2 regions of the Adhaeribacter radiodurans genome follow, and region 2 is predicted to be linked to the other one. Evidence: riboswitches for the same ligand, from Rfam matches in the RefSeq annotation. Region 2 holds a riboswitch; the other holds the start of a gene.
What was found. A riboswitch is a leader RNA that binds a small molecule or an ion and turns the genes downstream of it on or off. The one in region 2 is predicted to bind S-adenosylmethionine.

Region 1: another riboswitch for S-adenosylmethionine. It lies ahead of HUW48_RS03020 (O-acetylhomoserine aminocarboxypropyltransferase/cysteine synthase family protein); the one in region 2 lies ahead of metH (methionine synthase).

What each region holds. Positions count from the first base shown of each region.
Region 1 covers NZ_CP055153.1:599,820-607,532, reverse strand. Annotated here, with positions in the region: gene aspS (aspartate--tRNA ligase) at 1-747, opposite strand, end outside; gene HUW48_RS03045 (hypothetical protein) at 1,341-1,547, opposite strand; gene HUW48_RS03040 (hypothetical protein) at 2,101-2,652, shown strand; gene HUW48_RS03035 (nucleoside deaminase) at 2,729-3,175, shown strand; gene HUW48_RS03030 (superoxide dismutase) at 3,245-3,856, shown strand; gene HUW48_RS03025 (NupC/NupG family nucleoside CNT transporter) at 4,105-5,343, shown strand; SAM riboswitch class I at 5,487-5,592, shown strand; gene HUW48_RS03020 (O-acetylhomoserine aminocarboxypropyltransferase/cysteine synthase family protein) at 5,832-7,217, shown strand; gene metX (homoserine O-acetyltransferase MetX) at 7,500-7,713, shown strand, end outside.
Region 2 covers NZ_CP055153.1:5,859,795-5,867,507, forward strand. Annotated here, with positions in the region: gene HUW48_RS23270 (M16 family metallopeptidase) at 1-614, shown strand, start outside; gene HUW48_RS23275 (DUF72 domain-containing protein) at 741-1,658, opposite strand; gene HUW48_RS23280 (septal ring lytic transglycosylase RlpA family protein) at 1,972-2,679, shown strand; gene HUW48_RS23285 (cation diffusion facilitator family transporter) at 3,132-4,028, shown strand; gene HUW48_RS23290 (T9SS type A sorting domain-containing protein) at 4,526-5,959, shown strand; SAM riboswitch class I at 6,259-6,368, shown strand; gene metH (methionine synthase) at 6,467-7,713, shown strand, end outside.

The sequences.
Region 1 (7,713 bases), 1.5 Mb from region 2:
ATTCAGAATATCTTCCTGCGAAATAAAAGAAAGTTCACAGTCTATTTGGGTAAACTCAGGCTGGCGATCGGCTCGTAGATCTTCGTCGCGAAAACACTTCACAATTTGAAAATACTTATCGAACCCCGATACCATGAGCAATTGCTTAAACGTTTGCGGCGATTGCGGCAAGGCATAAAACTCACCCGGGTTCATCCGGCTAGGTACCACAAAATCGCGGGCTCCTTCGGGAGTTGATTTAATTAATACGGGAGTTTCTACCTCAATAAACTGCAAGCCATCAAGGTAAGCCCGGGTTTGTTGCATCATGCGGTGACGAAGTTCCAGATTTTTGCGTACGCTGCTGCGTCGTAAATCCAGGTAGCGGTATCTCATACGCAAATCATCGCCCCCATCCGTATCGTCTTCGATTAAAAAAGGTGGTAATTTAGCCGGGTTCAGAACGGCTAAATCATGTAATTGTATTTCAATATCGCCGGTGAGTAGCTTATCGTTTTTAGATATTCGCTCGATTACGGTACCAGTGGCTTTAATTACAAATTCGCGGCCTAAATTACGCGCTTGGCTAATAGTTTCGGCTGGAGTAATTCCTTCCTCGAGCTTTAATTGAGTAATGCCATACCGGTCGCGCAGATCAACCCAAAGCATACCGCCTTTGTCGCGGGTACGTTGCACCCAACCAGTAAGGGTAACCTCCTGTCCTACATTTTCTAATCTTAATTCGCCACAAGTATGGGTTCTAAGCATATAATTAATCTATCTAATCTAAAAACGTTCAATCTTTTAAATACGCAAGTGAGTTGCAGCTTACTAAAAGAATTTCTCAAGTAAAAACAACCCTCACCACTGCCTAAAATTGGAGGGGCAAACTTAAAAAAAATAAGTAATTCAGCCAAAGTTAGCTTTGCTACTAGTTTTAATTTAACAGCACCTCAGAATAATAGACAAAGATTAGAATATCTCTTAAACTTATACCAGAATTGCAGTAAATATTTCGAAGGAGAAATGTAGGTATGTACACTATAGCAAGATAAAACCAAGGCTTTATCTACAGGTAACCTAACATTAAAGTGCTCAAAACTAATTTCATTTCAGGACTTTAGATAAGTATACTAGGTAAAAGCCCTGAAATGAATAAGTGTAAAACGAATTTTGGGATGATCTCACCCAGAATAGCTTTTGCTGTATTAATTCGTTTTATATGTAAAAGAAAGAGAGTTTGCTTGGCTAAAACACAGCTAGAATACGCGTATAAACCTGAATTTACTTTAATGCAGGAACAAAGATCCTAAAAAGTTTTATTCAGGAGATATACGAAATAGGCCGATTGGCACTTACTGTTATTTTAAAGTAGCGATTCTGCCAGAAGCGGCTTTGTATTGTTCGTACTCCGGAGAGGAAGCATAGATATTCGCTTTCTTAGCTACTTTCTTTTCTTCGGAGTTGTAGTTTAAAATAAATAGCAGACTTATAAAAGCAATAATATGAAACAACAAAGAGCTTAAACTATAAAGTTCTTTTCTTCGTTTGGCACTCAATTTTTTCATAGCAAACAACCGCAAATAAAACTTAAGATATCAACGTCAAGACCCTCCCCATGCATACTTAGTTGCACGTCCGAAAAATTTATTTACTTTTTTCTTCTACACAATTCCTAAATACTGTTCTTAAGAAAAAAAGTTTAACTCGTTTACCCAAGAAGCCAAAGGTAACATTTGAATTTAAATAGAACTAGATAAATTTAACAATTCTCTAATAATTTAGTCTGATTACAAGTAAGAATTAAGTATTTAAGCTGTTTAGGTTAAAAAAACAGAATAAATACGTACTTATTAAGCTTATCTCCTGACACCTTAGCTAAAAAATAAAGAAAGGTTACCTGGCAAAAAGTAGTCCCAATGGTATAACAACCCCAATTTTTGAAGCAACTAACCTTACAATCTTTTTGTTATAAGTAGTTGGTCTATTAAAATAACAATAATAATTAACCAAGAATTTTCAATCCATTTCTATACTTTAAACTACCTTCGTTGAAGTATTTAGTAAAAATAGTTGGCAATTAACCAGAACTTATTTTGCCTTTTTATTTTGCAAACATTTATGAAATATCTCTTTCTTTCTTTAACATTAGTTTTTGGGCTAAGCAGCTTTGGGCCTGGCAGGTTAAAACCAATTAAGATTACTAAAAATATTACTACCTCTTTGCCCGCTGATTTTGGGGTTATGCCAGACGAATTGATTGCATCGAGGTATCCGGCGCAACGGAAACCTATTGCAGCTTATACCGGAGCCAACGGCTTAGTTGATTTAGTGGTTACAGAAAAACCTTCTACTTTCGCGAAGAAAGACATACCGTTGCTTCAAAAGTTTTATAAACCCGCCATTTTAAGTATGTATTCGGAGGTACAATTTATCCGGGAGGAAGTAACTACTCTTAATGGCCATGAATTTTTGGTTTTTGAGTTTGTATCGTCAGTAAAGGATGATGACAAGAAAAAAAATAAATTAGCTCCTATCCAGAAATACACGATTGTTCAATACGCAATTGAAAACGATAAGCTGCTGATTTTTACTTTTAATTGTCCGGCAAATTTAAAACCCGAATGGCAAGCTACCGCTAATAAAATAATGCGTTCCATTAAAATTAGCTAAAAATAACAGAACAAATCGGGCTAAAGGCAGTTAAAGTTATCTGACTTCATATTTTATTTTATTAATTATAACCCACGTGCTTTCAGTACTCAGCGACGAACATTTTATGAAAGAGGCGTACAAACAAGCATTGTACGCTTTAGAAGAAGGCGAGCTTCCTATTGGCGCAGTAGTGGTTAGCCAAAACAAAATAATTGCCCGGGCCTACAATCAAACCGAAAAGTTAAACGATGTAACCGCCCATGCCGAGATACTGGCTATTACAGCGGCAGAAAATTACTTAGGTAATAAATACTTGCACGAATGCACCCTGTACGTAACCGTAGAACCTTGTGTTATGTGCGCGGGAGCAAGCTATTGGGCGCAATTAAAACGATTGGTATATGCTACAGCTGATCCGAAGCGAGGCTTCCGGCGTTTTGGGAGTACTTTATTGCACCCGAAAACGGAAATGGAAAGCGGTATTCTGGCGCACGAATGCTCGGAACTGCTCCGGGAGTTTTTTTTGAATAAACGAAATTAGCGGCTATCTTTGGCTGCTTTTGCTGGTATTATACATACTTGAATATCTAACCTTTAAAACTATAAAACTATGGCTTTCGAACTCCCTCAATTACCTTATGCTTACGATGCCCTGGAACCACATATCGACCGGCAAACCATGGAAATTCATCATACTAAGCATCACCAGGCGTATACTACCAACTTAAACAATGCCATTCAGGGTACCGATTTGGAAGGAAAATCCATTGAAGAAATCCTGCAAAATATTGGTAATGCTCCAGCGGCAGTGCGCAATAATGGTGGTGGTTACTACAACCATAATTTGTTCTGGACCATTCTGGCTCCTAATGCCGGCGGCGAGCCCACCGGGCCAATTGCCGATGCAATTACCAGTTCTTTTGGCTCCTACGAAAAATTTAAAGACGAATTTACGAAAGCGGCTACTACCCGATTTGGTTCGGGTTGGGCTTGGCTGTGCCAAATGGAAGGTGGCAACTTACAAATTTGCTCTACCGCCAACCAAGATAACCCACTTATGGATGTCGAAAAAAATTGCGGCGGTTTTCCTTTATTAGGTTTAGACGTTTGGGAACACGCTTACTATTTAAAATACCAAAATCGTCGGCCTGAGTATATTACTGCTTTCTTTAACCTGATTAATTGGGACGAAGTAAACCGCCGGTTCTCACAAGCTAGCTAATTAACTTTTTTATATTTTTAAGGGCTTCGGTTATTTAACCGAAGCCCTTTCTTTTTTATGCGTTTAATCAAAGTAAGTTTAAGAATTTTCAAATTAACTTAGCAAAACTTAAAAACTCACATTTAAAATTAACTTAACTTTACCTGTTCAAATCACCCAAACAATTCTGTTCCGCGTAGAACAACCTGCCAGGTGAAAAACACAATTATCTTATTCTAACACCATATGATTTACACCTTTACTTTTTTATGGAGCGATTTACGGGGTTGATTGGGATAGTACTTATTTTAGGTTTAGCGTTCCTACTATCCAATAACCGCAAGGCCATTAATTACCGGTTGGTAGGAGTTGGTTTATTACTGCAATTTGGGCTAGCCATTTTTATTTTAAAAACCGATACTGGCAAAGCTATTTTTGGCTACGTAGGTCACAGCATCGAGAGATTATTGAGCCTTGCGCAGAAAGGTTCAGAATTTGTGTTTGGCGCATTAGTAAACAAAGAGGTACTCGAAAAAGCTTTTGGGATAGGCAACGGTCATATATTTTTCTTTAATGTTATTCCAACTATCATTTTTGTGGCGGTTCTGGTAAATATTGCCTACCATATTGGTTTGATGCAGATAATAGTATCTGCTATGGCCAAGGCCGTGCATTGGGCCATGGGCGTTAGCGGTGCCGAAGCGGTATCGAACGTGGCAAGTGCTTTTGTGGGCCAGGTAGAAGCACAGATTATGATTAAACCTTACCTTAAAGGTATGACCAATTCGGAGCTAATGGCCTCAATGGCGGGCTCGTTTGCTTGTATTGCGGGTGGAGTTATGGCTACTTATATTTCTTTTGGTGTACCTGCGCCTTATTTACTGGCGGCTAGTTTAATGGCTGCCCCGGGAGCTTTGGTAATAGCTAAAATTGTTTACCCCGAAACCGAACAATCCGAGACGAAAGGCATTGTAAAGCTCGAAGTAAAAAAAACACACACCAACATTATAGATGCTATTGCCGCTGGGGCTTCGGATGGTTTAAAAGTAGGCTTAAATGTAACCGCCATGCTAATCGGGTTTATTGCCTTAATAGCCTTAATTGATGTTTTACTCGGCAAACTGGGTCCGCTTATTCAGGTACCTGCTCTTAGTTTAAATTTATTATTGGGGAAACTCTTTGCCGTATTTGCCTGGGCCATGGGTGTACCAGGCAAAGATGTGGAAACGGCCGGAGCATTAATGGGTACTAAAATGGTGGTAAACGAATTTGTAGCTTACCTGGATTTAGTAAAAATTAAAGAAACCCTGCATCCTAAAACTCTTCTTATTACCAGTTTTGCCCTTTGCGGATTTGCTAATTTTTCATCTATTGCTATTCAGGTGGGCGGTATTGGCGAATTGGCTCCTTCGCGCCGGGCCGATTTAGCAAAACTAGGATTTAAAGCCCTTATCTGCGGTACCTTGGCCTCTTATCTTTCAGCTACCTTGGCGGGTTTACTAATTTAATTTTTTAAATGTTCGGTCTGAATAAAGTACCAAACTCAATTCCTGTGACTGCCTGTTAGTTGCAAAAATACTCCGGTAAATTTGGAAATATCTCCAAACCTATACTTAATTTGCAACATCAAACCCTGTTACCAAACAGAATTGATTTATAAAGAAGAGGCGAGAGAATAGGCTCCCTGACCCTCTGGCAACCATCAGCCTTTGTTGAAAGGTGCCAATTCCTATCCCGATGTAGGGGAAATATAAATTAATTTTATATGAAATACACTAAATACCTTTCTGGGTCTACTATTGTGCAGCCTTCTGCTGTTCTGCCAAGTTTTTTACGTTCTATATGGCCTGTAACTTTTGGTTGTTGTAGCTGTTAAGCTATTTTCGTTTCCCGCATTTTTACTTTTTTATAATTCGTTTTTTAATCCGGGAAGTACCGCGAATACTAATCTGTTTTATCTTGCTGCTATTATTTTTTAAACTTCAACCTTAAGCTTATGTCTGCTCCAAATTTAAAATTTGAAACCTTACAATTACATGCCGGCCAAGAAGTCGATCCAACCACTGGTTCCCGCGCGGTACCTTTATACCAAACTACGTCTTACGTGTTTAATAGCGCGGAGCACGGAGCTAATTTATTTGCCCTGAAAGAATTCGGGAATATTTATACCCGGCTTATGAACCCTACTACCGATGTGTTTGAAAAGCGCATGGCGGCATTAGAAGGGGGTGTAGCCGCTCTGGCAGTAGCTTCGGGGCAGGCTTCGCAGTTTATTGCTTTAAATAATATATTACAAGCCGGCGACAATTTTGTGAGCACCTCGTTTTTATACGGTGGTACCTACAACCAATTTAAAGTAGCTTTTAAACGCCTTGGTGTAGAAGTACGCTTTGCCGACGGCGACAATCCGGAGAGTTTTGAAAAACTAATTGATGATAAAACTAAAGCACTTTACTTGGAAACAATTGGTAACCCAGGCTTTAATATTCCGGATTTTGAAGCCATTGCCGCTCTTGCCGAAAAACACAACCTACCTTTAATTGTAGATAATACTTTTGGCGCCGGTGGATATCTTTTTAGGCCGTTAGAACACGGCGCCCACATTGTAGTTGAATCAGCCACGAAGTGGATTGGTGGCCACGGTACCAGCATTGGCGGGGTAATAATAGATGGCGGTAAATACGATTTTAATAATGGCAAATATCCACAATTCTCTGAACCAGCCGAAGGCTATCACGGCTTGGTATTTGGCGATGTATTTGGCCCGAATGGTCCGTTTGGCAATATTCAGTTTATTATTCGCGCCCGCGTAGAAGGGCTTCGTGATTTTGGTCCGGCTATTAGTCCGTTTAACTCGTTTTTACTATTACAAGGCTTAGAAACCTTATCGTTGCGGGTAGAGCGTCATTCACAAAATGCACAGGAACTAGCGCAATGGTTGGAACAACATCCTCTCGTTGATAGTGTAAATTATCCGGGTTTACCCAGCAGTTCTTACCACGAATTAGCTAAAAAATATTTAAAAAGAGGCTTTGGAGGTATGTTGTCGTTCAATATAAAAGGCGATAAAGAAAGCGCTACCCGGTTTATTGATAATTTAAAACTTACCAGCCACCTGGCCAACGTAGGCGATGCCAAAACGCTTATTATTCAACCGGCAGCTACTACCCATCAGCAATTATCCGAGGTAGAACAAAAAGCCGCCGGTGTTTCCCCAACCTTTTTGCGGGTATCGGTAGGTATTGAACACATTGATGATATTAAAGCGGACTTTGAGCAAGCTTTTGCCCAGGTAAATACTTCTGGTGGGTCTGGTGGCTCAAATACAGATGCTACTAGCCCCGGTTCAGAAATTACCGAGAAGATTATAGAATCTGTTTAATTAACTTAGCCGGCTATTTTCTTTAACCAGGCAATAGCCGGCTAAAAAATCTTTACCCGGCAGGATTATAGGAAGTGTAAGTTGGTAATAGAAATTAATCCGCTATAGTTTATCTATCTATTTTTAAGAATTAACAGTGAAAAAATATAAAGACTCAAAATTACCTCTGTTTTGTTGTTGCAGCAATTTCTGCTGTTGCCATAACAACGGGTGGGCGGCGCAGGAGTGGAATTTCCTGACTGTAAATTTGGTTTTTGTATCTTTGCGGAAATAACACAACGCATGAGTCAGGAAATTTTACATTGCCCACAGCCTTTTTTACTCGAATGTGGGAAAACGTTACCTCAGCTTCAGATTACTTATCATACTTACGGTACGCTAAATGCCGAAAGAAATAATGTTATTTGGGTATGTCATGCGCTTACGGCCAATGCGGATGTGTTTGATTGGTGGAAAGGCTTATTCGGAACCAATTTTTTATTTAATCCGGAAGAAC
Region 2 (7,713 bases):
ATGCCTACGTGCAAGCCTTAGGCGGTCGCGCCAATCTGGATAAAGTAAAAGACATGACTATTAAAAGCACCATTACTTCTACGGGGGCAAATTTAACTTATACACAATACTTTAAAGGTCCGGATAAAATGGTGCAAATTATTAAAGTAGGGGATCTGGAAATTCAGAGAACCATTATTAATGGTAACAAAGGCAAAGTTATAAGTCAGAACAGTACGAAAGTAATGAGCCCGGAAGAAGTACAGGAGCAAAAAATACAATACGGCCTGAACAACTTTTTGCGGTATAATGCTTTAGGTGTAAAGAAAAACTTATCTACTTTGGAGCGAATCAATGGTCGTCGGGCCTATCGCTTAGAATTATCATTACCGAGCGGTCAGCACCTTCTTCAGTATTATGATTTAGAAACTGGTTTAAAGATGCGCGAAATTGTGGTTACCGCTACCGATTTAGGCAACGCCACCCAGGTAACCGAAGTAACCGATTACCGCGATGTAAATGGCATAAAATTCCCGTACTTAACCCAATTGCACGCCGGCAACCAACTTATCAGTACCACGGTGCAAAGCGTAGAAGTTAACAAGAACCTGAAAGACGATTTATTTAAACTGTAGTTTTTTAGTTTTCTTGAAGAACAAAAAAAGGAGTCGATGTAAAATTGACTCCTTTTTTTGTTTATCTAATGCAGCAGATTTAATACCAACCAATACTCACACTTTTAAAATCTGATTGCTTTTTATTCAGTCAAAAAGAGAGCCCTGTACTGGTTGCGGAATGGGTTTAGCGCCTTCGGCTGGTACGCCGCTCGCCGCAGCCAATTTCTCCAACATATACCGGATTAATTTAGGCGAATGAATAATTTCTTCGTAGTGCACAAAAAAGTACAGAGTTTGCAAGCCTTGTTCCATCCAGGTAGTTAATTGTTCTATCCAGGTATCGGCGCGGGCATAATCAGTAGCAGTATGCAAATACCCATTAAAACGAATAAAAGCCGTAGCGGTAGTCAGGCGTTGGTGCAGCACATTGCGGCGCCCAGCCACATCCGTAATAACTGTACTTACTTCGCAAGCTTCTAATAAAGCGCCTAATTCCGCAAACGCCACCTGGTCGGTAAACCACGCCGGATGGCGTAACTCCACCGCCAATGGAACTTCCCGCGGCAAACCAGTTAAAAACTTATCTAATACCTCAAATTGATTTGGTCCAAAATTAGGTGGCAGTTGCAAAAACGATACTCCCAGATTTTCTTTAAAGTTCAGTAAAGCGGTACAAAAAGCTTCTGTGGCACTTTCTACGCCTTGTAGTTCCTGCTCGTGGCTAATTTGTTTGGGCCATTTGGGACAAAACTTAAACTCCGGGGTAACAGCATTGCACCACTTAGCTACGGTAGCTTCGTCGGGTATACGGTAATGAGTAGTGTTTAATTCAATCGTATTAAATTGTTGGCTGTAGTAAGGCAGAAAATCTTTGGCCGATAATCCGGCCGGATAGTAGGTTCCCAACCAAGATTTATTCGCCCAGGTAGGACAGCCTAAATAAATTTTCGGTTTTAGGTAAGTAGCATGGGTTAGTTGCGCCAATAAGGTTGGAGTAGCCGGAGAAGCAGGTGGTAATTCGAAATTTACTATTTCAGGGTGCGATACTTTACCAAAATCCATAGATTTATAACTGAAAGCGGCCGATAAAATCTGGCGTTATCACCAGACAAATTCTTCATTTATAAAATAAATTTACTTTTTTTACAAGAATACTAATAGTACGTTTAAGATTACTTCTTAGGCGCTATTTACCTTAAAAAAGCTTCTAAATAGCTCTTATCTAATAAAAATACTGGATTTAAACCCGTACAATGCGCTATCTAAAAAGTGCCGTATCTACCACGTCCCTTTTCACAAAGCCACGCAAAAGGGCTATAATGTAGTTTTTATAAAATTTTATTCTATCTTTGTTTTTACACCAATTAATGAAGACATGATGTTAAACAAACTACCTTATGTATTCAGCCTTCTTATTATCGTTTTTTGTGGCCTGACGAGCGAGGGATTTGCTCAAAAAAAAGGTTCATCCGTTACGGGTTCTGCCACCTGGTACGGCTCTCAACATCAAGGCAGAAAAACCAGCAGCGGGGAAAGATTTAATAAAAATGAAATGACCGCCGCCCATAATACTCTCCCCTTCGGCACCAAAGTAAAAGTTACCAATATAGCCAACAATGAAAGCGTTGTGGTGCGTATAAACGATCGGGGTGGTTTCTGGAGAAGAGGCCATATCATTGATTTATCAGAAGCTGCTGCCCGCCGGATAAATGTAACGGGTACCAGTAAGGTAAGAGTTCAGGTATTAAATAATGAAGAGGCTACTGATTTAATGGCCTTAGATGATACTGAAGAAAAAGAATTACTTACTCCCATTGCAAGTCCTCTTCTTACAAATTATTACTTTGTTATACAAACCGGTTCTTTTGCCGATCCGGATAAGGCTAAGTTGCACTCCAATAAAATCAAAAACTTTACTCAACAGCTACCCACTATCATGAACGAAGATACCGTAAATGGTAAAAAAGTACACCGGGTAGTAACAGGAAAATTTACCAATCGCTCGGAAGCCGAAGAAGTGAAAGCGCAATTAGAAAAGAACGGTATCTCGGGCATGGTTAAACAAATAAGCGCCGGCTCTTAGTTTACATCCGCCAATAAAAGGCATTTCCCTTATTTAATATTTTATTTCTGGTTAAGTTCCGTGCGGCTATTCAATCTTACTAAATTTCTATTTACCTGATCTTTGAACGGATCAGGTAATTTGCTTATGTAAAGGCGGGTATTCGTCAGCGAGCTGGGACAATTAAATAACACTACCATCCGGATTTACTAAAAGAATCAAGGATGAATACTTGCGTCATATTTTTGGAAAGTACAATACGATATCCGAGAATGTAATTTCTGCTATTTCTGGCAATTGTGAATTACTAATTCAGGTAGTTTTTTCCTGAGTAATGCGCCGCCTTATCTATCTTACGGAGCAAGGTTTTTATAAGCTTATCAAATACTCTCTCTTCTTCCCGGTTGAAAATAAAAAAGCTTACCTTTGCACTCCTTTGTAACCAAATTTGCCTTGCTCCGGAATAAACACCCATGACCCAACCGCGTACCACTTCTGCTCATCCCGTCGAAAAAGGTTTACGATCTACCTTGTTGGGTATTATAGCTAATCTGGGCATGGTAGCTATAAAAGCCTTAGCAGGTTATTTTGGGAATTCGTACGCGCTTATTGCCGATGCCATTGAATCGGCTTCAGATGTGTTTACTTCATTTATTGTTTGGATTGGTTTGCAAGCGGCTTCTAAAAAACCAGATTCTAACCATCCGTACGGCCACGGTAAAGCCGAACCCTTAACAGCTATTGTAGTAGCTTTATCTTTAATTGCAGCGGCTATTTTTATTGCCATCCAAAGCGTGGAACATATTCTTACGCCCCACGTTACGCCGGAACCCTTTACCTTAATTATTTTAGTAATTATTGTTTTAGTAAAGGAAGGCATGTACCGTTATACCAACCGGGTAGGCTCCGAAATAGAAAGTGCGGCGGTAAAAGCGGATGCCTGGCACCACCGCTCCGATGCTATTACTTCTTTAACGGCTGCTATTGGTATTGCTATTGCTTTAATCGGGGGGCCAGGCTACGAAAGCGCCGATGATTGGGCGGCTCTTATTGCCTCAGCGATAATTGTTATAAATGCGTATCGCATTTTTATGCCGGCTTTTACCGAAATCATGGATGCGGCACCTCCTTCTGAGTTTGCGAACGAAGTGCGCCTTATTGCGGCTAAAGTTCCTCAAGTACAAGGCTTAGATAAATGTTTAGTTCGTAAAATGGGCTTCGAGTATTTCGTGGATTTACATATTATTGTAGATGGCGATTTATCGGTACGTGAAGGACACGATATTGCCCACGCGGTAAAAGCCGAAGTTATGCGCCAGAAACCTTCGGTGTACGATGTACTCATTCACGTAGAACCTACCCAGCCCTAAATATTTTTTTCAAACCTACCTTATTTCTAGTACTTTATCCGTTAGCTATTTAGCTACTTGGATTCCTCTAATTCTTACCTCATAGCCCAGGCATAGCTTATTTTCAACCTAAGCTTTTTATATTAAACGGAAGAAATAAATTCCTTGCTTTAAGGTTACTCTACGTTGGCTAACCTGGTGGCAAATAGTAAATAGTGTTTCGATCTTGAATTACAATAAGCACTAATAATTGCTTTTACTAAACTTACCTAACAGGAATAAAAAAGATAACCAGAAAGCATTTTACTTCTTTGTAAATCAACAAGATAAAGTACATTAAGTAAAATCATTACAGACTTTTTTCTTCCTTGGTGCAGTGATTACACTTTTAATTTAGTATTAACCAGAATTATTTTTATTACTGTTTTCTAGTAAAGGTCTTGGTGTTGACTAAGAGGGAAGCAGTTTTATTTTATTAATAGTAACAAGGCACTACTATCTCTAAATTTTACTAAATTATGGCTGCTACTTTCCGCTTTTTATCAGGTTGTTTGCTGTTATTTTTCCTGGTGGTTCTACCCGCCAAGGCTACGCATTTATTGGGTGGTCAGCTTACCTATCAAGCCGATACTACGGCTGGAGCTAACCCGCTCCGCTATTTCTTTAAGTTGGTAACTTTTACTGACAGGAATAGTCAGGCAAACGAACCGGCGGCTACCTTGTATTTAGGCGATGGAATTAAAATTACTTCCGCCCGAACAAGTAAAATCGCGATCTCTAATTCCTGTGGTTCTATTTATCAAAATTTGTATTTCTTTGAATATACTTTTTCCGGACCAGGCACCTTTACAGCAGTTTACTATTCCCCTAGCCGTACCAATAATATAGTTAATCTTACTAATTCTGATCAGCAAGCTTTAACCATTAAAGCGCAGTTCTCAATCGATCCGTTTGATGTTACAAACCATTCACAGCTTTTTATCATGGGTATGATTCCGTGCGCGGTGCAAAATCAAACGTTCCGGCACAGTTTGGCTACCTTTGATTTAGATGGTGATAGCTTAGTATACGAACTTATAACTCCTTTAAGTGGCGCTTTAAACGACAATGGCATTGGCCTAATACAAAATGTAAAAGGCTACACCTTACCACCGCAAGTAAGTATTAACGCAAAAACCGGCGAATTTATCTGGGACAAACCGGAGCAATTAGGAAGATACAGTTTTGCGGTGCGTGTAAACGAATACCGGAACAAACTCCTGGTGGGCACCATTATGCGCGATTTTATTATTAACGTTACTCCCGCCCCGGATAATTTCACTCATTCCTTCTCCATCGAAAACCGTTCGGAATTATCTATTACCGATGAAAACCAGATCTTTCTTACTGCTGGGCAGCCTATTAAAATAAAAGTAAAATACAAAACTACCGGCCAGGCAAAAAACCTGTATGCTTACTCCGAGTTATTTTTTGATTCTGCCTCTATACCAATGGACACCATTGCTACGGAAGATGGTATTTTAGCTGAAATAACCTTAAACCCCGAAGAATCGTGGGGACGAAGCCAGCCGTATATATTAGTTTTACGCGGTATTTCCGAAGTAAATGGCATTTTAATCCAGCAAGATTTTACCCTTACTCTGGTAGCTACACCCCCATTAGTAAGCGGCGGCCTTGGGGAAGGCCCTGGCATCTCTGACCCAGGCACAGGTGAGTTGTTTACGGCTTATCCTAATCCGGCCCGGGACTTTGTTTGGGTAAAGAATAAACTCGAGGTACCCCGGGTGCAGTACCGGCTGTATAATGCCCTGCAACAGGTTATCCTGCAAACCAAATTAAACGCCGGCAATACCCGCATTAAACTACCGCCCGTTACCACCGGAATTTATTTTTACCGGATTTTAGCTGACAATGGTAAGGTACTGCAAAGCGGCAAGTTACTTATTGAGTAAATTATTATGCCAGCTTCCTGAAAATAAGCCTCGAATTACGATAGCCTCTTTTATTGATTCGGGGCTTATTTCCTCTATTTTACAAACAGATTGAATAGCATTCCGGGTTTGTCCAATCTCATCTAAGTTTAACCTTTTACCTGGTAGCATAATTAAAAAAATCAAAAGTCTGATGCGGTTGTTAATTTGTTAATATTAGCCTGATATTTAAATTTTTCACAAGAATATACCTTAAGCTCCTATTATTTATAAATACATCTGGTATTTGCACAATAAAAATCAGCGTGTTATCTTTGCCAAACTTATCAAGAAAGACGGAGGGACTTGGCCCGTTGATGTCTTAGCAACCCTGGCTGGCAGGGTGCTACTTCCAGCCCCGAACGGTGCACACCGTGGGGGAAGATGAGGGTAGAAAAGGCTTTCCGCCTGAAAAACTCAGCTCAAAACTCTTGATAAGCAAAAAATTACGCCCTCCAGAAGGGTTAATCTTTTTTTGCTTATAACACGATGACACGCATAGAAGAAGAAGTTAAAAAACGCATCCTGGTGCTGGATGGCGCTATGGGTACGCAAATTCAAGGCTACCAACTCACCGAAGAAGATTACCGCGGCGAACGTTTCCGGGATTTCCCGCACGACCTGAAAGGCAATAACGATTTACTATCCATTACCCGGCCCGATATCATCCGGGAGATACACGCTAATTACTTTGCCGCCGGCGCCGATATTGCCGAAACCAATACCTTTAGTTCTACTACCGTGGGTATGGCCGATTACCACATGGAAGACCTAGTGTACGAACTCAATTACGAGTCGGCTAGAATTGCCCGGGAAGTAGCCGATGAATATACCGCGCAAAATCCGGACAAGCCGCGCTTTGTGGCTGGTTCTATTGGCCCGACCAACCGCACGGCCAGCATGTCGCCGGACGTAAATAACCCGGCTTTCAGGGCTATTACTTACGACGAATTAGTAGAAGCCTACACTGGCCAGATAGAAGGCTTGGTAGACGGGGGTGTTGATGCTTTGTTAGTAGAAACTATTTTTGATACACTCAACGCGAAAGCGGCGCTGTTTGCCATTGACCAATACTCGCAACGTACCGGTAAACGCATTCCGATTATGGTATCGGGTACGATTACCGATGCCAGCGGCCGGACTTTATCAGGTCAAACGGTAGAAGCATTTTTATTCTCCATCTCGCATTTACCTTTATTGAGTGTAGGCTTAAACTGCGCTTTAGGGGCCAAACAATTACGGTCGCACTTACAAACCTTGGCTAAAGAAGCTAAATTTTACGTGAGTGCGCACCCAAATGCTGGTTTACCAAATGCTTTTGGCGAGTACGACGAAACGCCGGAGCAAATGGCCGCGCATATTCATGACTTTCTGGAAAATAATTTTGTAAATATCATTGGTGGTTGTTGTGGCACCTCGCCGGCACACATTAAAGCTATTGCTCAGGAAGCCGCTAAATACCCACCCCGCGCCATTCCGCAATTGCCGCCCTTGCCTAAACTCAGCGGTCTGGAACCACTCACTATTTTTGAAGGCTCTACCTTTGTAAATATTGGCGAACGCACCAACGTAACTGGTTCCAAGAAATTTGCCCGTTTAATTCTGAACGAGCAATACGAAGAAGCTTTGGCCATTGCCCGCGAACAAGTTGAAAATGGCGCTCAGATTATTGACGTGAACATGGACGAAGGCATGCTCGATTCGGAGAAAGCCATGGTTCATTTTTTAAATTTAAT